Regions from separate parts of the Paenibacillus sp. DCT19 genome, predicted to be linked through region 1. Evidence: riboswitches for the same ligand, from Rfam matches in the RefSeq annotation. Region 1 holds a riboswitch; the other holds the start of a gene.

Region 1 (7,563 bases):
CGGGTTCGGCCAATAATGATTCCAGAGGAACACTAAAAAATTTCTATTATTAATTTACTCTGAGTATTAAGAACATTATATCTTATTAGATAAATTTGAATTATTGTTCACACTCTTAAGATATGTTAAGCACAGTTCCATTTATTGTAGAGGAGTGAATGTTAGTGCGTTTCTTATACATTCTAATTTTGTTTATTATAGGCTTGGCCTGTTCTGCATTTATCTACGGTGGAAGTCTTAAATTAGCAGACGGCATACTATTTGTCATTGCAGGTATTCTGTTTCGAATTTGGAGTAAAATGAAGTAAACTATAGTAGAGATATCTGTGAACGACGGCCAATATTTAGTCAAACCAAAAGAGCAATTCTGAAGGCTACAAACAAAAAACAGTTCATCACTCATTTTATGTGATGAACTGTTTTTTTTTTTTGCTGCACTATCAATCTCCAATCTCACCTACCGCATCCGATATTCTTCAGCCTTCGCCTGCATCCCTGCGGCTACCGCATCATCTTCGGACAACCCCTTGTCTGCAGCAAATGCACGAATGTCTTGCGTAATTCGCATACTACAGAACTTCGGCCCACACATCGAGCAGAAATGGGCTTCCTTAGCTCCCTCAGCAGGCAATGTCTCGTCATGGTAAGAGAGCGCCCGTTCAGGGTCAAGCGACAAGTTAAATTGGTCGCGCCAGCGGAATTCGAATCTAGCCTTGGACAGCGCATCATCTCGGCGTTGAGCTCGAGGATGACCTTTGGCTAGGTCAGCGGCATGTGCTGCAATTTTGTAGGCGATGACTCCCTCTCGTACATCATCCTTGTTAGGCAGCCCCAAATGTTCCTTCGGTGTAACATAACAGAGCATGGATGTCCCGAACCAGCCAATCATCGCCGCTCCAATAGCTGAAGTAATGTGATCATAACCTGGAGCAATGTCCGTTGTCAGTGGACCCAAGGTATAGAACGGAGCCTCTTTACAGATTTCCATCTGTAGATCCACATTCTCCTTGATCTTATGCATCGGCACATGCCCCGGCCCTTCAATCATCACCTGTACATCATGCTTCCACGCAATCTGCGTTAACTCGCCCAGTGTAGCCAGCTCGGCCATCTGAGCCTCGTCATTGGCATCATAGATACTCCCCGGACGCAATCCATCCCCAAGCGAGAATGCCACATCATACCTTTTCATAATTTCACAGATTTCTTCAAAATGCGTATACAAAAAGTTCTCTTGATGATGTGCCAAACACCACGCAGCCATAATAGATCCACCCCGGGACACAATGCCTGTCATACGTTTGGCTGTCATCGGGATATAGCGCAGTAAGACGCCTGCATGGATCGTGAAATAGTCTACGCCTTGCTCTGCCTGCTCAATGAGTGTGTCTCGGTACAATTCCCACGTTAGTGCTTCTGCTTCGCCATTGACCTTCTCCAGCGCCTGATAGAGTGGCACAGTTCCGATCGGTACTGGAGAATTACGAATGATCCATTCCCGCGTAGTATGGATATCCTTTCCTGTCGACAGATCCATAACGGTATCCGAGCCCCAGCGTACAGCCCAGGTCATCTTCTCCACTTCTTCTTCGATGGAGGAGGAGACGGCAGAATTCCCGATATTCGCATTGATCTTCACATGAAAATGACGACCAATCAACATCGGCTCACTTTCAGGATGATTGATGTTGGATGGTAGAATCGCTCGGCCACTGGCCAGTTCTTGTCGCACAAACTCCGGCTCTACTCCCTCACGAATCGCGGCAAACTCCATCTCTGGCGTAATGATGCCTTGGCGTGCATAGTGCATCTGCGTTACACATCGTCCAGCCTGAGCCCGCAGCGGCTTGCCACGCAAGCCTGGGTAAGCTTCAGCTCCGGTTCTTCTACTCCCCGCCTTGAGCCCGTTATCTTCCGGTTGCACCGTACGTCCTGCATAAGCCTCCACATCCTCACGCTCCGTAATCCAGCGTGTGCGGAGTGCAGGTAGTCCTGCCCGGATGTCTGCGTGAAATTCAGGGTCGGTCATCGGGCCGCTCGTATCGTACACACGCAGCGGCTCATTATGCTCCACCCCTTGGGGAGTACTCGTGTCATGAAGAGCTATTTCACGCTCAGGTACAGCAATGTCCGGACGTGAGCCCTGAATGTATACTTTACGGCTGCCGGGAAAAGGTTGAACCCCTCCAGCCGAACCTGTTTCTTTTGCCGCCTGCGCTTCTGTATTCCCTTGTCCCATCATTGGTTGTTCTGTACTCATCGTCTTTGTCTCCTCCTCATTGGTCTTCACGACTGCATCACTTCTTTTCCATGCGAGCGCATCTAATCTGGAGACCATCCATATAAGGAGCAAGGACAACCTTACCTAGAGAGACATATACAGTAAGACAACATGCAGCAGAGTAAGGTTCATTCACCTAACTAATTGAATAGATTCCACAACAGATACCTACCTCCGCTCTTTTTACGAAAGTAACTCTGAAGTCTAAATCTTGTCTCTGCTCACTGTATATAAAAAAAGCCGGTTCCCGAGGGAACCGGCTATGTCCATCACCAATGATGTACCGATTACCGAACTCTAATTGAGTTCAGCCATAGGTTACATCCCATTGATGTTCGTGGTTGATTGGCCGATTACTTCCCTACGCTGGTATGATCCAGATCAGGTGCAAAGGGTCCAGAATCTCATGCGATTCCGTCTCAGTCCGGACAATTCGGACTCCCCTAGTAACGTTAACAAGTTGCGGCAAGTATACCGCAGTGTCATATTCAATTCATCAAGCCCGGCTGGGCTGTCCATATCAGGATAGCTCAACCGAGAACGAAAAACAACCTTTATGTTCCAGAATCAGCAGATTCATCATGACATATATGTTCCATAAGAGCGTTGTGGTTGAACAAACTCGTTAAGATAACATCAAGCCCATCTGAGCAGCTGCTTCTTTCAACACGGGTGCATACTCATGTAACGTCTCTTGTGATAGACGGCTGACAGGTCCTGATACAGACAATGCAGCAGCGATTTGGCCTTTGCGATCCATAATCGGTACAGATACCGCCGCAGCTCCCGGTTCACGCTCCTCATAGCTCGTTGCATAACCATGCTCCAGAATATCCTTCATCTGCGCGAGATAGACCTTAGGATCGATAAAGACAGGCCACTCCGGCCCATTCATCAGCTCCTCACGATCCTCTTCCGTAGCAAAGGCCATTAGCACCTTACTGGACGCACCTACGGATAAAGGAAGGCGCACACCAACAGGAGCTACACGCCGTATAGCCTGATCGCTCTGAACAGCCTGAATCCGAATCCGTTCACTGCCATCCCGCAAATACAAGCTAACCGTCTCCCCGAGTCGATCTCTCAGACGCTCCATCGCAGGAAGAAGAAGGATAGCTGGGTCATCACTACGGGACATATGAGCGGACAGCTCCCAGATGCGGATGCCAAGCCGATACTTCTCGGTAGCTGCATCCCGGATAACAAATCCCCGTTCTTCCAAGGTTGCCATCAGCCGGTGCACCGTGCTTTTGTGCAGACCAATCTGGCTTGCAATCTCGGTAAGCCCCAGATCACTCCGAGTTGTGAAGCACAATAATATATCCAAGGCTCGTTCCACAGCCCTGACGGTCAACTTGCGGTCTTCCATGACACTAAGCCTCCTCATGTTTCATCACATGAAACTTGGTTACATAAATTATATGAGAAACGATCTCATCTGTAAACTAAAAAGGGGCAATATTCTCCTTTTTATAAGACTAAATATTCCGCGATTTGTACGCTTAGGAAATGTTAACCAGATCCTCTCAGGACTATATAACAATTGCGTAACAAATGCTGCCAATCAATTGACTTTGGTTATATAGGAACATACGATAAAGATAGATTATGCATTTGTATCATTCGTTCCTGTGACTTAGGAACTACGTATATGGGTTGATGGTTCTCGTTGTTATCCTCAATTTCATCTGAACTTATAAGGAGGGGCAATCATGTATTCGACATCCCAGAGCGAAGCCCCGCTGCAAACGAAAGTGTCCGATCTGCCTACTTCGTTATCGCCAAGGCTGATTCGGTTCAAGCATATTATCGTAGCGTTGCTGCTCTCCGTGGTATTTTTTCTACTCTTTTGTTTTATTGCACTACACGGTTACATCGCCTGGGTCTTATCCAACCCAACGGTAGCCCCTGTCTTCTCTAATCCGATGCAAGCGAGGAATATGAAGTACGAAGACATAACATTCCCTGCGGCAGACGGAAGCCGAACGATGCAGGGCTGGTACATTCCTGCCGACAAAGATGTGAACAAAACGATTATCTTCAGTCATGGCTATGGTGCCAACCGTGAGGAAACCTGGGTTCCGATGTATGACCTTGCCCATTATGCGCACCAACTTGGATTTAACGTCATTATGTTCGATTATGGTTTTGCATCTCAGGTGAATAAAGCCGTCGCTACAGGCGGCAAAGCGGAATCACAACAATTGCTGGGCGCCATTCAAACGGCGAAGCAACGAGGTGCTGAGGAGCTCGTCGTATGGGGATTCTCCATGGGTGCAGGCACAGCATTACAGACAGGCCTTCTTACCGAGGATGTTGATGCGATGATTCTGGACAGCACATTTTTACTTGAACCAGATACGCTGTATCACAACATTCATAATCAGATCGATCTTCCGCGCCAACCTACACTTGAGATTATGAAGCTGTTGTTCCCGGTTCTGAACGGCACTGGATTACAGCAAATTCCGTATCAAGAGGTCAAAAAAGAGGATTATCCTTTCCCGATTTTCTTCATTCACGGTACGGAAGACGAGAAGGCGCCTTATCCAATCGCGGAGCTACTCGCCGCCAATCAAACCAATCCGAATTCAGAGGAATGGATCGTGGACGGTTCCCACCATGAGTTAATCTTCCGTGAGCATCCCAAAGAATACCTGCGCCGCGTATCAACCTTCCTGAGCCATGTAACGAAGACCACCAGTGATGATCTGGATCGATATTAATGTTCATGCCCTGAAGTGTATCGCGCCTGAATACGAACTACGAATGAGCCCTTATGGGGCTCTTTTTTTATATACATAGGACAACATCATTAATGAATATATTGTTGCGATGGCTATGCACGACATGTTCGAGGATAAAGAGATCTGGCTGTTTTAGCCCCATCTCGATGTTAAAGGTGAAATGGATTCGGAATCATATCAATGACGGGAGGATGCTTGGATATGCAATGGAAAGGATATGGACCACTCTTACCCCTGCGTATATTAGAAGAAATTCGTTTCTGGAAAGAACAAGAGAAAGAACACACCCTTGTTATTCGTACACTTGTACCTGACCTTGAACCTGAATATGTCAAACTACTGGAGGAATGGGAAGTAGCATTTTCAAACAGTGAACACACAGCTAACCAGCTAATCAAACAAGTGTTACCTGGAACTCATGCTCCCGCCCCTATATTCTTCGTAGTGTAGAACAGTTAGTGTCTGCGAGCATAGCACAATCCAGAGAGTTCATCCGGCAACTCTATGTTTTATTGGAGCAGAGTGCTGCGGTGCAGGCCGTGCCCTCTGCCAAAGCTATTATTCTGCATTTTATTCGAGAATCGGAGTATTTCCTTGGTGTGTTAGATACACTTCGTGGGCCCGGACCCTTGAGAGACTCTGCAGCGGATCCCCCTTTTACGCTGGACAGTCTCCTTCAATCATCCCAACGAGAAAGTGTAGAGAAGCCTGCAGCTACATCGGCTAAAGAAACCTCTAATGCTTCTGCATCTGCTACTCAGACTCAAAACTCTCCAGCAATTCACTCAGCCCCCACACAAACAAGCGATAGCACCACCACTTCCGTAGCTGCAACACCACCTGTTAAGGAACGCCCTGTACCGATTGGCGGACATACCCTGCCACCACTGCCTTATGCATACAATGCCTTAGAGCCACATATTGATGAGCTGACCATGCGCATTCATCATGATAAGCATCATCAGTCCTATGTGGATGGATTAAATACGGCTGAGAAAAAATTAGCGGAATCCAGAAAGAAAAACAATTTTGAACTCGTAAAACATTGGGAACGGGAGCTTGCCTTTAACGGGGCAGGTCATTACCTGCATACCATTTTCTGGACGATTATGAGTCCCCAGGGTGGTGGCAAACCGTCCGGCATGCTTGCTGAACAGATCAAACGTGATTTTGGCAGTTATGAAGCATTCAAGAACCAATTCACCGAAGCGGCAAACAAAGTAGAAGGCAGTGGATGGGCTATGCTTGTCTGGAGTCCGCGGGCACATCGTCTTGAAATTTTGCAAGCAGAGAAGCATCAGAACCTATCTCAATCCGACATTGTTCCGCTCCTTCCTCTGGATGTGTGGGAGCATGCTTATTATCTGAAGCACCAGAATGAACGCAAAAATATATTGAGGATTGGTGGAAGGTCGTCTACTGGCCTGCAGTAGCTGAGCGGTACGAGACGGCAAGGAAATTACTCTGGCCACCTTATTAAAGACCCCTATGATTCTTAAAGTCTTTCCACCCTAAGAACAACTCTCATCAGCGAGGGACAACATAAATAAATGTGTCAGACCTCTTTAAGCCCGATGCTTCACAATATAAGTGTAAAAAAAAGAGATATCTCCAGCCGAATGACTGATAGATATCTCTTTGCATTTGATTATTATGAGATTATATCGATAAATTGTAACGATCTATTGGCGGATAGAAGCTGCCTCAATCGCTGCATATGCCCAATGTGTGGCAGGTACATCCGACCACTGTCCCGCTGCATTCGTTGCAGCTTGAAGACCAATCAGCTTATTCAGCATCGTTACGGCTTCAGCGCGAGTGATCGGCTGACTTGGACGGAACGTGCCATCTGCATAACCGGTAACTACTCCAGCTGAACTCAATTGTTCTACTGCCTGCTGTGCCCAATGCCCGTTCACATCAGTAAATGCTGTCGGCACAGTCTTCATCTGGTCAGATGTTACCAACGGCTGTAATAGAGCAGCCATTTCCGCACGAGTAATCGCTTGATTTGGCTTGAAGCTGCCGTCCGTGTAGCCTTGAACATAACTGGATTGAGCTGCTGCTGAGATAGCTGCATCTGCCCAGTGACTGGAGTTCACGTCTGTAAAAGGATGACTGGCTTCCAATGTAGATGCTCCTGTAATACGCGTAATTAATGTTGCCATTTCTGCGCGAGTTACATTACGCTCTGGTCGGAAACTACCATCTGCATATCCTTGAATATATGGCTGAGCTTTCAAGCTGTTGTCCGTCCAGTCCTTCACTTTAACAACGGAGAACGTACTGAATTTGTTGACTTGAATCTCAATGCCTTGTTGATCATCATTGTTTATCGTAACGAGTTTACCGTGTACAAGCTCCTTCGTACCGTCGCTATGCTCAATGTATACACCCAGCTCTTCAGAATTCACACCTGCGATCTGACTAGCCTCAACAGGTAATACGAGCGTTACAGGTCTGCTCTGCAGATTCGTTTCGATCGTCATTGGACGACCGAGAATCTGAATATTCGTTGTGCCTACAACTTGAGTA
Region 2 (7,563 bases), 2.9 Mb from region 1:
TTCAAGCCGAAGCATCCATCATCACAGGTTGCAAGCTATCAGCCACATTACCCGAAGAGGTCATGGAGATAATCAAGCAGAACGGTCTGGATGGACTTCAACGCAACTTCAACGAGGATGTTCTGAAAACGATGAGTTGTTATCTGGACGGATACCATATGAATTACATCTCTAAAATGAATAAAGACACACAATGAGCAAGCAGAGTATAAAAAACTAAAATGGAGGCGTTATTATATGAAAACATGGTTTATTACAGGAACATCGAGTGGTTTTGGACGTAGTCTTACAGAGTTGTTGTTGGAACGTGGTGATCGTGTGGCAGCTACGGTTCGCAAAGAAAATGCGCTACATGACTTAAAAGATCGCTATGGAGATCAATTATGGGTGGCTACGTTGGATGTAACCGACACTCCGGCCATTAAAAACGTGGTTAATCAAGCTTTTGAGGAACTAGGACAAATTGATGTTGTGGTCAACAATGCAGGATATGGGCTGTTTGGAGCAGCCGAGGAAGTAAGTGATGAACAAATTATTCATCAGTTCAATACCAATGTTATCGGGTCTATCCAGGTGATTCGTGCAGCATTACCACACCTTCGTGCTCAAGGGGGAGGCCGAATCTTCCAACTTTCCAGTATGGGTGGTCAAGTTGCGTTCCCGGCTCTAAGTATCTATCATGCAACCAAGTGGGCTATGGAAGGATTTATCGAATCTCTCGTTCAGGAAGTAGCTTCGTTTAATATACAAGCAACGCTTGTTGAACCGGGCAGTGCACGAACTAACTTTGGTGGCAGCAGTATGATGGCAGGTGTGCCTATGAGTGAATATGAAAATACGCCTGTAGGCTATATTCGCCAAATGTCACAAGAGGCGGGCGATAACCAATTCCCTGGTGATCCGGTAAAAATGGCACAGGCGATCATTAATGCAGCTGATTCCGAGGAAACTACTCTTCGTCTAACACTGGGGAGTGATGCCTATGAATTGGTTTCTAAAAGTTTGGCTTCACGTTTGGCTGCGCTAGAGGAGCAGAAGGAGGTAGCTCTTTCAACAGATTTTGAAAATTGAATCGAAAATATAGCGGCACTTGGTCGATCTGCTAAAAGTCGTGTAACTAATCGGTAGGTTAGCGTAGCATTCGTTGATTATCTTCATCGAGTTGTAGTAAACTCATTTAATGTAAAATAAAATATATGCGGGAGCTTGTGGGATCAGGCTGAGAGTACGACTAAACCGTCGTAGACCGAAAATACCTGTTGGGTAATGCCATCGTAGGGAAGCACATTTTGCGCTTATTTGTCATGTTAACGTGCGCTGTACTTGCTCCTGCAGGTACAGCGTTTTTATTTATTTGAAAGGAGATCGGTATTTTGAAAAGAATCGATGTAGCATATGCCTTAATCACTGATCAAACAAACACTAAAATCTTAATGGTTCAAAATAGAGATGGAGGCCGATGGACACTTCCTGGAGGAGCAGTGGAAAAAAATGAAACGTTTGAAGAAGCGGCCATTAGGGAGGCTAAAGAAGAGACTGGACTAGACATAAGATTAATAGGTGTAGTTGCATTAAATGAATATCAAGTTGAAAAGGAATCAGAGCACATTGTTTATGTTACGTTTAGATCCTCGATAATAGGCGGAAAGGAAAAAATTAATAGGCCAGATGAAATAATGAAAATATCGTGGATCGATGTTGAACAGGCCGATAGTTTGATGCCTTACTATCATCAGAATGGACTTAGCGAGATAGTAAGAAACAACGTTCACGTATCATACATTGATGAAGGGAAATTCTAACTAAACGAGTTAAGCTAACGGGAAACGATAGTTCAATACTACAAAGAAAGCAGCGGATCAACTCGATCTGCTGCTTTTGTTCAACTAACGGGCAGGAACGTAGCGCTAATTCAATAAATTAACAGGCAGGTTAGTTCAAAAAACATGAAAGTTGCAAAAATAACATGATCGGCTGTTGTGCAATAAGATGTCATCTTTCAGAGATAGTACTATGTACCTCAAGTAGGATGACTGGAGTCACTGCACTGACATATTGATAATTAATTCGGTGAACATAATCAGTGTTGTATTTGTTATCGGATTTAGATGTTAATTCAACTTATATTAAACAAATTAATTAATTAGGTTCTGAACCTTTTCATAATTTTTGATAAGTACAGTTAAACCTTCGTTTTGCTCCAGTTCACTAACGATTTCATCAACAAAAATTTGAATCGCCTCTTGAATATCCGGTTTCAAATATTGATTGATGAGGAGATAAATCATTCTCTGTGGCGGAGGGTTATCAAACAAAGAATACGTGATAGATGGATTTAATTTCATGAGTTTATTTGCGAGACTCATGGGAATAATGGACCAATTATTTACTTCGTCAAAATAACTTAACAGCATTGATGCAGTGCCTAAAATGATCTTTTTTCTTTTTGAGTATGGAAAATAACGGTTATGCCAAAGAGTGAATTTTTCTGACCAAGTTAAGTAAATTTCGTCTTCTGATTTCAGGTCTCTATTATCAAGGGTTTGAGCGTATAAAGAATATTGGTTATACACCAATACCATATCCTCTTGATACAAAGGGACAAATTTAACACTTGGATAATTATAGAGACCTGACACAATACCGATATCACAAATTTGTTTATCAACCATAGGGTGTATTTTGCTTGAATGATTAGTTTGTATGTTTAAAACAATATGGTCATGATTCTTCATCATCTTTTTATAAACTTCAACGAACATAAAGCTGTTGATCATATCTACTGCACTAACTCGTAATTCAGTATAGTTTTCAAAACTATTCAGATTTTGTGCTTCCTGCCAAAGAACAGACCATTGTTTTGCAATGGATAAGAAGTTTTGCCCTTGGGGAGTTAAAGTAAGTGACTTGATTCCTTTCTGTCGATAAAAAAGCTTTGTTCCTAATTTACCCTCCAACTGTTGAATTCTGTTTGTTGCAGTACTTTGACTGATATACAGGGACTGAGATCCTCTCAGAATGCTTCCATGTTCGACGACAGCTAGAAAAGTTTCAATTTCCTCATGATTCATAAATCAATTTCCCCTTTGAATTAAATATCCAATTAATCGATATTTTATATTACAAATATCGGTTTTACAATCTTCTATAGGACTTTTATAATGAAAGCGTAATCAGACAGGGCCTGATGATTATATTTAAATTTTATACCAATTGCTTTATTGGTTTTGCTTAATTAACATGCATTTTAAACATCATGGATTATACGAAAAGGGGAACCTTTATGGATTTCAAAAAAATCACAGATGAAATCGTTCAAAAAAGTGGTGGAGAAGAGAATATTGTTTCTTTATCACATTGTATGACCCGTCTACGTTTTATCGTGAAAGATGAGAAGAAACCTGATCTGGAAGGACTCAAATCGATTGACGGTGTGATTTCGGCAGTATTCGGTGCCGGGCAACTTCAAGTCATCATGGGTAAGAATTTGTTACCTGCTTATGACATGATCATGAAAAAATACCGCTTTTCTGGTGAGGAAGGCGGCTCTATGCCAGAAAAAGAGAAGAAGCCAAGAACGATTAAAAGCCTTCTTCTTGATCTGATAAATTTCATTGCAGGTTCCGTGAGCCCGATGATTACCGGGTTGATTGCAGGTGGAATGCTGAAGCTTATGCTTATGATCATCGTAATGATTTTACCTTCATTCGACAAAACTGAGTCCTATTCATTAATCAATTTTCTAGCTGATGTTCCGTTTTACTTTATGCCTATTTTTGTAGCATACGGGGCTTCAAGAAAACTTGGTTCAAATCCGATTTATGCCATTTTTGTTGCTTGTGTATTAGTATATCCCGGGTTTGTAGCATTGGTGGAAAATGGAGGAACAACTCATATCTTTGGTTTGCCTGTTTTACTGATCAAATATTCAAGCACTATGATTCCTGCGTTACTTTCTACTGTAGCTGTTTATTATCTTGAAAAATTTTTCAACAAGATTATTCCAGGTATTTTAAAATCGGTTTTGGTTGGTATGTTGACGGTTTTAACAGCGTCTATTTTAACTTTTGTTGTGTTTGGACCTTTCGGTAACTTGATTGGCAACATTGTTGTTGGTGGATTTTTATGGACACAAGGAACTATTGGTCCTGTTGTTGTTGGTTTGTTAGCGGCCCTCTTGCCGTTCTTGGTAATGACTGGTACACATACTGTAATTGCTCCTTTTATGGTACAGAGTTTCGCGAATCCAGGGTATGATCCGTATTTCAAACCGGCGTTGATTCTTCATGCAATGGCAGAAGGAGGGGCTGCTATCGGGGTAGGTCTCCGTGCTAAGAGCAAAACTCTGCGTTCAGAGGCTTTGGCAATTGGATTTGGATCTATTTTTGCAGGAATTACAGAACCAGCTATTTACGGTATTGCTTTGAAATACAAAAAACCGCTTATTGGAGTCATGGCTGGTGGGGCTGTGGGTGGTATTGTTGCAGGTTTATTTGGAGCACGAGCATACATCATGGGTAAAACAACCATTTTAGCAATGCCAATTTTCCAAGAAACGCTGATCACTATGCTTATAGCCTGTATCGTGGCAATCGTTGTTTCGGCTATTGTGGCATTCATCTTAGGTATCGATGAAGGTGAGCAGCTGAAACAGCAAAATAATGTTACGTCCACCCCACGGGTTAGCGAGTCTGAAACACAAATAGTCTCCATTGTCGATGGTGTTTCATTCCCGTTGTCGGAAGTGAAAGACGAAGTTTTCTCTACAAAAGCAATGGGAGAAGGAATTGCCTTTACTGCAAAAGATAACGTCGTCGTTTCACCTTGTAGTGGCGTATTGACAACAGTATTTAAAGGAGGTCATGCCTATGGAATAACAAGGGATGACGGAGTTGAAATCCTGATTCATATCGGAATCAATACCGTGTCTCTGAAGGGCAAGGGCTTTAACATAAAGGTCCAGCAGGGCCAACGTATACAAGCTGGAGAAGAACTTGTCACACTTGATTTGGACTATTTGAAAACAACCAACTTGGATTTGTCGGTATTACTCATTTTTACAGATCCGAAAGAGAAAGAAATTCAGTTGTTGGGATACGGAGAAGTGCTAAATGGGCAAAACCCAGTAGCCGAGATTAAATAATGGGGAGAGTGCACAACATGAACAACACGTATAAAGATCAATTTCCTGAGAACTTTTTGTGGGGGGGAGCGATTGCTGCCAATCAGGCAGAAGGTGGATGGGTAGATGGCAAGGGCTTGGACTTGGCCAGTTGCTTTTTGAAAGGATTATCTGACGTAGGATCTTTCAGTGTACCAAAACAAGGAGAATATCATCCGCTGGAAAAAGGAATTGATTTTTATCATCGATTCAAGGAAGATATTAAACTGTTTGCAGAAATGGGTTTTAAAATTTTCAGAACATCTATCAACTGGACCAGAATATTTCCTAATGGCGATGACGACCAGCCAAACGAAAAGGGATTGCAGTTTTACGATGAACTGTTCGATGAGCTGTTGAAATATGGAATTGAACCACTCGTTACCATTTCACACTATGAAACGCCATATAATCTCGTAGAGAAATATGACAGCTGGAGAAATCGAAAATTAATTGATTTTTACGAGCGGTACTGTGAAGTCATCTTTAATCGATATAAAAACAAAGTGAAATACTGGATGACATTCAATGAACTTAACAATATGAGAAGAAATCCATTTTATGTGGGTGGAATCATCTATAAAGAAAATGAGAATCGCATGCAAGCGATCTATCAAGCCAGTCATCATATGTTTGTGGCAAATGCAAAGGCGATTAAACTGTGTCGTGCAATCATCCCAAATGCACAAATTGGTTGTATGATGTCACTGAGTAATATCTATCCACATACGTGCGATCCGGTCGCTGTATTTGAAACGCAGGACATTCGAAGAAGAGCTTTGTTCTTTCCCGATGTCATGTTAAGAGGATATTATCCAACATATGTTTATCGTCTTTGGAAAGAGAATGATTGTCATATCGAAATGCACGATGAGGACCTAGAACTCATGAAATCCTACACGAACGATTTCTTGGCTTTCAGTTACTACAGAACGACCACACATGAGAAAGGACAACCTTATTTCGGCGATACTGGAGGAGATATTGGCACGCCGAACCCATATCTCGAAACAAGTGACTTCGGATGGCAAATAGATCCTCTTGGATTCCGGTTTACTTTGAATGAATTATGGGATCGCTATCAAGTGCCTTTGATTCCTGTTGAAAATGGCATGGGTGCCAAAGATGAAATAATTGATGGAAAGATCCATGATGAGTATCGCATCGATTATTTGAGGCAACACCTTATTGCGCTGAAGGAAGCGATTAAAGATGGTGTATCCATCATGGGGTACACTTACTGGGGGCCAATTGATATTATTTCTGCGGGCACTTTTGATATTGAAAAGCGTTACGGGTTCATTCATGTAGACCTAGACAGAGAAGGTAACGGAACCTTAAACCGAACCAAAAAGGATTCATTCTACTACTATCAAAATGTAATAAAAACAAATGGAGAAAGTCTTTAACATACTAATTCAAATGGAGCCGATCAATCTGATCGGCTTTATGTTTTATTGGAAATGAAAAGGGATGAAAAAGGGGGTTGATCTGTCGAGGGACAAGAACATAGTCCGAATTCCGATTAGATGTATATCTAAACATTGATCACAAAAACGGAGGAGCTTTAATAAAGAATTGTCCCACAGTTCAGTCAGGATTAATTTACATCTGTCAGATAACTAGGATCCATGCAACTGCCCTTTCTCCTTGCGCCGCCAATTTATGAATACCAATGACAATGCAATTAACGTGAGGATAATCCCAAGTACTCGAAATCCTTCGAAGCTGAAGTTATCTCCCATTACACTGCTAATCAGTATAGAAGAGAGAATGGTTCCCAGGTATCTGGAGGTATTAAATATTCCAGATGCTACACCTATAATTTCTTTTGGTGAACTTTTGAATAAGGCCGCTTGCATAGCGACACTGTTCAACCCATTGCTAATACCGAATGCAGCTAAAGCCAGACACACACTGATAACTGGTGAAGTTTGATCCAGTGTTACGATCCACACGGATCCAAATGTCATAAGCATTCCGGACATAAGCAATGCTGGCCTGGGACCTGATTTATCGATCCATCGTCCTGCCATTGGAGAAGTAACGAGCGAGCACAAGCCTAAGCTTAGCATGAGCATCCCTGTATGGAACTCGCTGATATGACGAACGATTTGCAAATAGGACGGAAGTCCAAAAAAGAGAGAGTAAAAAAGCAAGTTAAAGAGCAAGAATTCGACATTGACCCAAGTCATTGCAGGATATTTAACGAATGTGCGTATAGGAATAAAAGGTGCTTTCGCTTTTAACTCATGTCGCACGAAAGCTCCCAGTCCAACGAAGCCAATTAGCCCCACAATAACGTTGTTTAATGAAATTTGACCAGACGATTTTGTGGACAATAATCCAACGAGTAGAGCAACCAGACCCATGGTAAATAGGAGAACTCCTGGCGCATCAAT

The links. A riboswitch is a leader RNA that binds a small molecule or an ion and turns the genes downstream of it on or off. The one in region 1 is predicted to bind thiamine pyrophosphate.
Region 2: it holds a riboswitch for thiamine pyrophosphate, as region 1 does, so the genes downstream of both, DMB88_RS16535 (NUDIX hydrolase) here and thiC (phosphomethylpyrimidine synthase ThiC) in region 1, are expected to answer to the same signal.

The regions. Positions count from the first base shown of each region.
Region 1 covers NZ_CP029639.1:745,948-753,510, reverse strand. The annotation lists gene DMB88_RS30120 (hypothetical protein) at 165-308, shown strand; gene thiC (phosphomethylpyrimidine synthase ThiC) at 458-2,242, opposite strand; TPP riboswitch at 2,623-2,736, opposite strand; gene DMB88_RS03480 (IclR family transcriptional regulator) at 2,907-3,650, opposite strand; gene DMB88_RS03475 (alpha/beta hydrolase) at 3,994-5,007, shown strand; partial or broken gene DMB88_RS03470 (Fe-Mn family superoxide dismutase) at 5,230-6,508, shown strand; gene DMB88_RS03465 (S-layer homology domain-containing protein) at 6,711-7,563, opposite strand, start outside.
Region 2 covers NZ_CP029639.1:3,615,145-3,622,707, reverse strand. The annotation lists gene DMB88_RS16545 (TetR/AcrR family transcriptional regulator) at 1-197, shown strand, start outside; gene DMB88_RS16540 (SDR family oxidoreductase) at 238-1,071, shown strand; TPP riboswitch at 1,189-1,299, shown strand; gene DMB88_RS16535 (NUDIX hydrolase) at 1,374-1,802, shown strand; gene DMB88_RS16530 (LysR family transcriptional regulator) at 2,136-3,071, opposite strand; gene DMB88_RS16525 (glucose PTS transporter subunit IIA) at 3,284-5,143, shown strand; gene DMB88_RS16520 (glycoside hydrolase family 1 protein) at 5,161-6,570, shown strand; gene DMB88_RS16515 (MFS transporter) at 6,784-7,563, opposite strand, start outside.